2 regions of the Calothrix sp. UHCC 0171 genome follow, and region 1 is predicted to be linked to the other one. Evidence: predicted binding sites of a transcription regulator. Region 1 holds the regulator's gene; the other holds the start of a gene.
The links. Region 1 encodes HrcA, which represses chaperone genes, less so after heat shock. Its sites were predicted from a motif close to TTAGCACTCNNGANTCNNGAGTGCTAA; they were not measured.

Region 2: groES (co-chaperone GroES) is a predicted target of HrcA. The motif match lies at 3,632-3,658, and genes of this name have one in related genera.

Annotation. Positions count from the first base shown of each region.
Region 1 is NZ_JAYGHN010000003.1:167,482-172,862, reverse strand. It holds gene VB733_RS04165 (catalase) at 1-1,518, opposite strand, end outside; gene hrcA (heat-inducible transcriptional repressor HrcA) at 2,600-3,676, opposite strand; gene VB733_RS04155 (rhodanese-like domain-containing protein) at 4,158-4,517, opposite strand; gene VB733_RS04150 (DUF3352 domain-containing protein) at 4,700-5,381, shown strand, end outside.
Region 2 is NZ_JAYGHN010000001.1:303,021-308,401, forward strand. It holds gene VB733_RS01175 (cytochrome P450) at 1-961, shown strand, start outside; gene VB733_RS01180 (response regulator transcription factor) at 1,721-2,398, opposite strand; gene VB733_RS01185 (ferredoxin) at 2,730-3,203, opposite strand; gene groES (co-chaperone GroES) at 3,676-3,987, shown strand; gene groL (chaperonin GroEL) at 4,135-5,381, shown strand, end outside.

The sequences.
Region 1 (5,381 bases):
AACACGTTTGGCAAATTCATGTTCAACATGGTTAAACAAACCAACCACACGCTCTTTGACTTCCTTATGCATTACCTTACCCAACTCAAATTGAGCAGCTTTAACTAAATGCTCCTTCTCAACTGCTGATAAACTATTCCAAAATAAAGTCGCTTGGGAAAAATGATCGCTAAAGCTTTGGCTCCGTTCCCTAACTTTCTGTCCCTGCATCTTTTCCATGTAGTGAGCAAAACCACCCATATTTTCTGGTGCTGCCATTGGACAACCACCACCCAGGGAATTGGGGAAATAATTCACTTTGGAAGTGGGAATATTGTACTGGGAAAAACCGTCGCGTTGGTCGTTGTGAACCGGACAAACGGGTTTATTTATCGGTAGATTTTCAAAGTTTGCAGTGCCTAAACGATGTCTTTGAGTGTCTGGGTAAGAGAATATTCGACCTTGTAATAATGGATCATCGGAAAAGTCGATACCTGGAACTACATTTGTTGGTTGGAAAGCAACTTGCTCGGTTTCGGCAAAGAAATTATCGGGGTTGCGATTCAGCACCATTTTCCCAATTGGTTTCACTGGGACTAACTCTTCGGGAATTAACTTTGTAGCGTCGAGAATATCAAAATCAAATTTAGACTCGTCCTCTTCCTCAATAATCTGTACTCCCAGTTCATACTCTGGATAATCCCCCATTTCAATCGCTGCCGACAAATCTCGACGATGGAAATCTGGGTCTTTTCCTCCCAATTGCTGCATTTCATCCCAAACTACCGAATGTACACCCAGTAAAGGTTTCCAGTGAAATTTGACAAACCTGGCTTTCCCTTGCTCATTCACAAACCGGAAAGTATGCACACCAAAACCCTGCATCATTCTGTAGCTGCGGGGAATAGTTCTGTCGGACAAAATCCACATAATCATGTGCATTGATTCCGGCATTAACGAGATGAAATCCCAGAAATTATCGTGGGCTGTCGATGCTTGAGGCATTTCGTTGTGGGGTTCTGGCTTTAATGCATGAACCAAATCGGGAAACTTGATGGCATCTTGGATAAAGAAAACAGGAATGTTATTCCCTACCAAATCATAATTACCATCTTCCGTGTAAAACTTGACTGCAAAGCCTCTGACATCCCGTACAGGGTCTGGAGAACCACGAAAACCAGCTACTGTCGAAATTCTGGCAAATACGGGAGTTTTAACGCTAGGGTCTTGTAAAAACTTCGCTTTCGTTAATTCAGATAGCGATTCGTACACTTGAAAATAACCATGTGCGCCAACTCCACGTGCGTGAACTACACGTTCGGGAATACGTTCACGGTTAAAATGAGCATTCTTTTCTGTGAAGTGGAAATCTTCGAGTAAAGTTGGTCCCCTGGAGCCAGCTTTCAGTGAATCATTGGTGCTGGTAACTTTAACACCTTCATTAGTAGTAATAAATTCGCCAGGTTGCTGACGGAATTGTTCCAAGCTTTGATTCTTACTTTGCTCGTTGATATTTTTCTCGTTGGTGCGATCGCTCATAAAGTTCTTGTTTACCTTTTGTTGATGAGTCGGGATTAATTAGACTTTTCCAGTGCGTAGATAAAAATGCATCGAAATCAATCGAAGTTGAAATTAAATGCAATAGAAAAGTCTAGTTGTAATGTTTTGTTAGAGATTATTTTTACTACCGTCTATCATTGTTCAAATTTTTAGCTAGAATAAACATCAACCAAATGTAATACTTAGTTCTATTGATATTTATGTAAAAAGATAGATGACGAAAATATCTAAGTTTATATACTCAATTTTTTTAATAATTAAGTAAGCAATTTTTACAATTTATTTTTTTAAGTAGAACGGTGCAAATAAACCGTAGACGCGGAGCGGCTTCTCGCAGAGTAGTATGTAACGAAAAGTAAACTGACTTGAAAAGCTCTTCCCTCCTGCCTTATGCCCTCTGACTTGAAAGAGTCATTAGTTATTAGTCATTTATTATTCCCCGCGTCCCCGCGTCCCCTATTATTCCCCGCGTCCCCTCGTCCCCCTTTCATGCTTGGCGATGAAATTTTTTCATTAGGACTGCCTCCTGCCTTGCCATAACGACAATTTTTAACACCGACCTACTTAATACTGATGTTAAGTATTCGTGTAAAAATAAATAGAACAAGTAGTCAGCGTTTGACTGAGACGTTCGACGAGCGCTTACACCAAAGGTCTTGCCCAACTTTGGGAAATAGTAAGCGAGACGCTTGCACTACTGATTTTTAGATGATTCCTAATTGAATAAAAAATAATAATTAAACGTTTCTATAGAAATCTAGTTTGATGTATGAAAAAAGATTAACTAGTACACAACGCCAGAAATAAAGCTACCATCTAACATGCTTGAAAAGCTGATAAAATGCTCTTTCTTTCTTTTGCCTTCTTACAAAGTTAGAAGTGACGGAAACCGACACCGTCTATTTTGCGCTTCTGACTTTTGCCTTCACGCACTAGTGGCGCGACACAGCTAAAATGATGCAATAGAAAATGTTCGTAGTTGTGCTTTAGCACATTCTCAAGCATAAGTCTAATGCACTAAATTTAGCTATGTCCTAGCAAATATTAGCGAAATCACTAATTAGCTAAAAGCTTCCGAAAGATATTCTGCGGCTGCCGCAACAACTGCGATCGCATTTTCATAGTCTAGTCTAGTAGGTCCCAAAACCCCTACACTACCCACAGCTACCGAACCGCGTCGGTAAGTCGAAGAAATTAGCGAGCAGCTACGTATCGGTTCTAATGGGTTTTCCGCACCAATCCGAACTGTCACCTTCTGCTTACCTGCTTCCTCGGCTTCTGGTTCCTCAAAAATCAATCGCCAAAGTTGTTCCTGTTCTTCTTCTAATAACTGAATGATAGTTTGTACCTGCTGTAATTGCGAAAACTCCGGTTGCCGCAACACCTCAGAAACCCCCCGCACCATAATTTGCGCGTTGGCTGGTGTAAAATTGCGACGGTTAATTTCCGCTAGCGAAGTCTTCAAAAATTCCCCATAATATTGAAATTCACGATCTAATTCCGTCCAATCTAGATTCGCTAATTCCAACAAACTTTTGCCCCGCAAATGACTATTCAAAAAGTTGGAGACAATCTGTAATTCCCTGTCAATTACTTCTACATCTGGTTGATTCCCATTATCACGTGTAGGAACGTCCAGTAACATTGAATGTGTCTCATATCCATCCGTCACCACAATCAACATTACCTTCCCAGCCTCGATTTGCACCATTTGTAAATGACGCAGCATCGCCGCACTATTTTGCGGCATCGTAATTAAAGTTACACAACCGCTTAAAGTGGACAAAATTTGCGCCGCACCATGCAACAGCGCTTCTAAACTCCAATCTTCCAACTTCAAACGCTTTTGTAGCGCTTGTTCAACTTGCAAAGATAGCACTTCACTCGGCGTTATTAACTGGTCTACATAGATACGATAGCCCGAATCGGAAGGAATTCGCCCTGCGGAAGTATGCGGTTGATACAACAATCCCACCTTTTCTAACATCCCCATCACATTACGGATTGTGGCAGAACTGACACCAAGGTTATATTCCTCAAGCAAGGTTTTGGAACCAACTGGCTCTGCTGTGGCAATGTAATGTCGCACCGTTGCCCAAAGTATATGCTGTTGTCGATTAGTTAGCTGGACTTGCATAGGTTGTGTTTACTAAAGGCAATTCTTAAATAAAAGTTTGATAAAGACATTGAAGAAGAGATGTAATCAGAAACTGAGAAAAAGAAAATTAAATTAATATTTAGTTAAGAAAGATAGCAAATTAAGTTGTTCAGAATAGAAAAAGCAAAATAAAGTTACATCTTTGGGGAAAATAATCGTATGATTACGCAAAGTTAACCAATCTGAGGTATTTTTGGAGTCAGCCGATGCAGTCATTGTTGGCAATTAACTGAATCAAATTGTCATCCGGCGAATACTCATAAACTTTACTTATATAAATATATTTTCACATATATCACCAAAAGGCTGTAGTTTTGATTACTAAAATACTTGTCAACTTGTTGTTGTAGCCTGCGTAGAAATGCGGGGTTTATTTTCCGAGGGATGCATAGGGGACAAGACTATGCTGATGTTTCCGTGTATCCCCCTCTTGCCAAAGTTTTCTAGTCTTGGCTAATGGTTAATACTGGGGAATTGAGGAGTCAACAATAATTGAATAGGCATCTATCCCACCAGAGATATTTTTAACATTTGTAAAGCCTTGGTTAACTAGCCACTGACACATTTGTTGCGATCGCACACCATGATGACAGAGAACAAGGGTTTCTTTTTCGGAATCTAAACGAGAATGAATTTCATCGCCCCAAGCAGCAAACTCGCTCAAAGGCAAATTAGTAAAGCCAGCGATGCTGGCGATATCTATCTCTTGAGGTTCGCGGACATCGACTAATTGCAGATGAGAATCGCCGGAGACTAAACGTTCTTGCAATTCTTCGACGCTGATTTGGGTAATAGTTAGATGCGGAGGTCTGCCAGTCATGAACTTTTAGTTAACAATATCTTTATCTTTACTTATCCTATTCTCCCATCTTGACAAAAAATTTATCAAATTGCTTAGTGGTGAGTGAAAATAGAGCATTTGTCATCAGTCTTTCTTTTTTCCCCTTTCCCCCTTCCCCCTTTACCTTTAACCTTAAATATCAGTGAGTGTGGAATAAAAATATGAGGAGAAGTCTATTCTTTCGTTTTCTGGCAGCAAGCTTGGTTGTGCTGCTGGTAAATTGCTTTATCTTCAGTGAAACTTCGGTTGCTGCTGCTTTTGGCTCTAACAAAAGTATTGGTGGTGGAGAGCAACCCAATGCAGCTATTTTTGTATCAAAACAAGCTCCAGCAATGGTGTCAATACTAAATACAGAACGCTTGCAGGGACTGGAGAAGCAAGTTGATTTATCGAATTTGAAAGCAAGTTTTTTGAGTAATTCTGGTATAGATTATCGCCAAGATATACAGCCTTGGCTTGGTAGTGAAATAACACTTGCTATCACGAGTTTAGATTTTGATCGTGATGCTGAGAATGGGAAACAACCTGGTTACTTGATGGCACTGGCAACTAAAGCACCTGAGAAAAGTCGCGAATTTCTGCAATTATTATTTTCTAAGCGTGTATTGGCAGGTGCAGATTTAAATGTTGAAGAATATGCTGGTATAAAAATTATCGCTGATTATTCCCAGCCCGAAAAAGGAATGCTAAGTGGTGCGGTTGTTGGTGATAAATTTGTGTTGTTTGCTAATGATCCGAAGGTGTTACGGGAAGCTATTAATAATGTCCAAGCACCCGATTTAAATTTAACTAGTTCCCCCCAGTATCAAGAAGCCGCCCAGCAAATTTCTCAGGGTGCGTTAG
Region 2 (5,381 bases), on a different contig from region 1:
GATGCGTATTGCGACTAAAACCTTATTTGGCAAGGATTTTAGTGAAGAAGGCGACACCTTCACCCGATTATTAAAGCAAGTTGGCGCACAAATGGGTAATCCCGCACTCTCACTTTTGCCCTTTGACTTTCCTGGCTTACCTTTCCACCGGTTGCTAAATTCAGTCGGGGAACTCGATCAAGAATTACGCAATGTGATTCAGCGTAAACGTGCCCAGGGTATTGATGGTGGCGATGTTCTCTCAATGCTTATCCAAGCGAGGGATGCGGAAAGCGGTGTCACCCTCACAGACGACGAATTACTGGGGCATGTGGGGGTAATTTATGTTGCGGGGCATGACACCAGTGCGAATGCTTTGACTTGGACTTTGTTTTTGCTGTCCCAACACCCGGAAATAGCTGCTGACTTACTCGATGAACTTGACAGCGTTTTACATGGGGAAGCACCAACTCTCGAACAGTTACAGCAGTTACCTTTATTAGAACGGGTAATTAAAGAGAGTATGCGAGTATTATCGCCCGTACCTTGGAATGGTCGTGTGATTTCCCAAGCCACTTCCCTAGGTGGTTACGACTTACCTGAGGGAACCGAGGTTTTTGTGAGTATTTACCAAACCCACCACAGCCCCGAAATTTATTCCCAACCGGAACGATTTCACCCCCAGCGTTGGGAAACCATTGAACCGACGATGTACGAATACAATCCCTTTAGTGCCGGTTCGCGGATTTGTATTGGTGCCGGGTTCGCGATGATGGAAATCAAGATTATTTTGGCAATGTTGTTGATGCGTTACAGGTTGCAATTAATTAACAAAAATCCCATCCACCCCAAGGGATTAATTGTCATGTCGCCTCGAAACGGATTACCGATGTTAGTTTATCAACAAGATCGTCAATTTGCTCAAGGAGTCGGTGGAGTGCGGGGAAGTGTTCGAGAAATGGTGGATTTACCGCAACTCTGATGAGTAATCAGTTGAGTTATGTCGCGAATACTAGTATGTGAAGGCAAAAGTAAAATTTTCCATCTGAATTGGGTTTTTCCAGGACGGGGAAACCCAGTTTTTCTTATCCATTCTCAATCCACAACATACTCTTAAGCATCATCAAAACCAATAACGCAGGTTGTACGATTTCGTCTCAGTAGAGATTGTCATTGCGTCGGCGTAGGGAATTACTGATTTAATAACTACGAATTACCAATTGCAGATTACGTAAGCGTAAGCCTGGCTGGATGGTATTGGGAATTACCTACTTATTGCCTTTTGGGGATTTTCTATATACGTAGAATTTTGAGTATTCCTAGTAACAATGTCGTTGTAACACGGATTTACATTTTTGCGGTCAATCGATACAATACAACTAATCAAATTTGACATCCTCTAAAGCATAAAAGAAAAGCTGACTCTACCTCAATGTATCGGGTAAAATCAGCCGGAATCTCAAAAGCTAAATTTCAGGGTGACACTCTGGGAATTACGATGTGCAATTCGGGTGTCTGTCGAAGATTGGACTCATGTTAAGAGTCATTGGGCGTTAAGCTCAAGTCGCGAGTTAGGCGTTAAGAGTCAGAAGTTGAGTCAATGTTTGAATGCTGCGGGAGACATGCATTCAACTCTAGGCTGCCAGTACAAAAAAGCTGCCTTTTAGGTGTAAAGCTGCATTTGCTGTTATTTGGTACCCTTAATTATGCAACTAATTTCCCTTAACCCCTAATCAGCGATTTATGCCATTTGGTTTTCAATTGCCCAGCGAGCTAACTCGGTGCGATTGTGAAGGTTAGTTTTACCTAACATGTTAGAAACATGGCTTTCTACAGTTCGCTGGCTAACGTTGAGTTCTTCAGCAATTTCGCGGTTCGCTAATCCCCTAGCTACAAACTGGACAACTTTCAGTTCGGTAGGTGTTAGCTGCACATCGAAAGGAACTTGAATACGAGAACCGTTTTCCCCACCTTTTGCTTGGTGCTCCTTCCAACGAATTGTTTGCTTGAGGGATGATTCAACCTGCGCCACTAGTTCTTCTGGCTCAAATGGTTTCACCATGTACACGTCAGCCCCTTTATTTAATCCCTTGACGCGATCGGCGCTTTGTCCTTTCGCTGACAGGAATAATACAGGAATCCAACTCGTGCGTTCGGTTTGCCGAACTTGCTCGACGAATGTATATCCATCCATTTCCGGCATCATTACGTCGCAAATGATCATATCTGGAATATCCTGCTCTAAAATTTCCAGAGCTTCCCGACCATTTTCGGCAGTGACGACCTCATATCCCCGGAATTCCAAGTAATCCTTCACCAGCAATATCAGGTTTGGGTCGTCATCAATTAGTAAAAGTCGTTTGTGGTCTTTCATGCTGGGTTCTTTCATAGCAGTGGCAATTGTCGCGCTTCGGTCCATCAGGGTATTGACTCGTTTCCTATGATGGTGGATCGTTAAAAGTGTGTGAGCCTTTCCCACTTAACTCGCCTTTGCTACCTTCACGCCTGAAAAGTGACAGTGACTTTTTTCGACATTCGGAAACTAGGGCTAAAGTCCAGTAAGGATACGTAGAGCAGTAGTATTTATAATGCGCTATTATATATCGCTTTGATGAGTGCGGGCGAAAAAACACTGATTAAATAATAATTATTCAAGTTCACATAAGTGTTGGTTTAAGATGCTCCCAAAAATTAACCCACGCTAATCAATGCTCTATTAAAGCTTACTGCTTTTCATATCCTTTTCATGGTTAAGCCTCTATTAATTGTTCGCCAACATTTTGGAAGCAATTTGGCAGAGAGTGGAGTAAAAATGCGTATTCTTCTACCACTTTATTGCCAATTAGATGTTCTTGAATAATTCGTTCGATTACTTCGGGAGTTGCTTGGCAATACCACACACCATCCGGGTAAACTACCATTATCGGTCCAGAACAACAAACTCGCAAGCAATTGGCTTTTGTTCTGAAGATGTAATTCAGGTTATTTTCTTGTGTCTGATCGAGTTTTAGCTCCTGAAGACGCTTTTTCAAATATTCCCATGATTCCAAAGAAGCTTGTTTAGAGCAACATTTTGGAATTGTTTGGTCAGCACACAAAAAAATATGTCGCTGGATTTTGGAAAGTCCTAGAGATTCTACAGAATTACTTAGGAATTTCTTTGCGGAAATTTTAGTATTTTCGGGTATTCTCAGACCTGATAATTCCGCCGTATTGTTACTCATCTCACACCTCCTGATTACTGTTCTATAACAATTTTCTGGGTTTGCAAATAAATTTGAAGATACAAAAATATTCATAAACCAAAGAAAAATCATCTGATGAACATTTTTGATAGAGTATTTTTACTTAATTAATTCCTGGAATCGTTATGGGACAAAGAAAAAATGCCAAGGAGAAGAGGGAACAGAAACAGGGGAGAAAAGGTATTCCAGAAGACAATGACGGGAAAGAAAAGAGGGGAGATGGGGAGAGGGGGAGAGGGGGAGACGCGGAGAGAGGGAGGGAAATAATATCTTCTTATATTTATTATTTTCCCCGTGTCCCCGTGTCCCCGCGTCTCCCTGTCCTCTTATGTCCACTGCCCATTGTCTAATAGTTCGGGAACCCGTACACAATAATTGATTGCTATTTGAAGCTGTATTTAGGTAAATTAGCACTCAGGAGTTGAGAGTGCTAAGAAGGCACGAATTAGTTATGGCAGCAGTATCATTAAGCGTATCAACAGTAAAACCTTTAGGCGATCGCGTTTTCGTCAAAGTCAGTGCTTCTGAAGAAAAGACCGCAGGTGGTCTTTATTTGCCCGACACAGCCAAAGAAAAGCCCCAAGTTGGCGAAGTTGTCTCTATTGGCGATGGCAAGTTCAAAGATGATGGTAGCCGCATGTCGATGGATGTCAAAGTAGGAGATAAAGTTCTTTACTCCAAGTACGCTGGTACCGACATCAAACTCGGCACTGACGAGTATGTATTACTTTCGGAAAAAGACATTTTAGCAATTGTTAGCTAGTTAGGTAGCGGGCGATGGTGAATGGATAATAGTTAATCGGTATATAGTTAACTGTTAATCTTCAATAACCAACAACCACTAACCAAAAATCGACAACCGATCTAAACAAAAAAACAGAGAATAGCTTACAAAGCGAATTACATTATTATGGCAAAGCGGATTATTTACAACGAAAACGCTCGTCGTGCCCTTGAGCGTGGTATGGATATTTTGACTGAAGCAGTAGCAGTTACCCTTGGTCCTAAGGGTCGTAACGTGGTATTAGAAAAGAAATTTGGCGCACCTCAAATCATTAATGATGGTGTCACCATCGCTAAAGAAATTGAATTAGAAGACCATGTTGAAAACACTGGTGTGGCTTTGATTCGTCAAGCTGCTTCCAAAACCAACGACGCAGCAGGTGATGGTACAACCACTGCTACCGTTTTGGCTCATGGGATTGTCAAAGAAGGTTTGCGTAACGTTGCTGCTGGTGCGAATGCGATCGTGCTGAAGCGCGGCATTGACAAAGCAACAGCTTTCTTGGTTGATAAAATCAAGCAACACGCCCGTCCTGTTGAAGATTCTAAAGCGATCGCTCAAGTTGGTTCAATCTCTGCTGGTAATGATGAAGAAGTCGGCAGCATGATTGCTCAAGCGATGGATAAGGTGGGTAAAGAAGGTGTGATTTCCTTGGAAGAAGGAAAATCCATGACCACCGAATTGGAAATTACCGAAGGTATGCGCTTCGATAAGGGTTATATTTCGCCCTATTTCGCAACCGATGCTGAACGCATGGAAGTTGTGTTTGACGAGCCTTACTTGCTTTTAACTGATAAGAAAATCGGTTTGGTACAAGATTTGGTACCCATCCTCGAACAAGTTGCTCGTTCCGGTCGTCCTTTGGTAATTCTTGCTGAAGATATCGAGAAAGAAGCACTTGCTACCTTGGTTGTCAACCGTTTACGTGGTGTCTTAAATGTAGCTGCGGTTAAAGCTCCTGGATTTGGCGATCGCCGGAAAGCTATGCTGGAAGATATCGCAGTTTTAACTGGTGGACAGTTAATTACTGAAGATGCTGGTTTGAAACTTGACGCAACCAAGATTGATAGCTTGGGTAAAGCTCGCCGCATCACCATTACCAAAGACAACACCACCATTGTTGCTGAAGGTAATGAGCAAGCTGTAAAAGCACGTTGCGAACAAATTCGCCGGCAAATGGAAGAAACTGAATCTTCCTACGATAAGGAAAAACTCCAAGAACGTTTGGCTAAATTGTCTGGTGGTGTAGCAGTTGTGAAAGTTGGTGCTGCTACCGAAACCGAAATGAAAGACAAGAAACTCCGTTTGGAAGATGCTATCAACGCTACCAAAGCAGCAGTTGAAGAGGGTATCGTTCCTGGTGGTGGTACAAC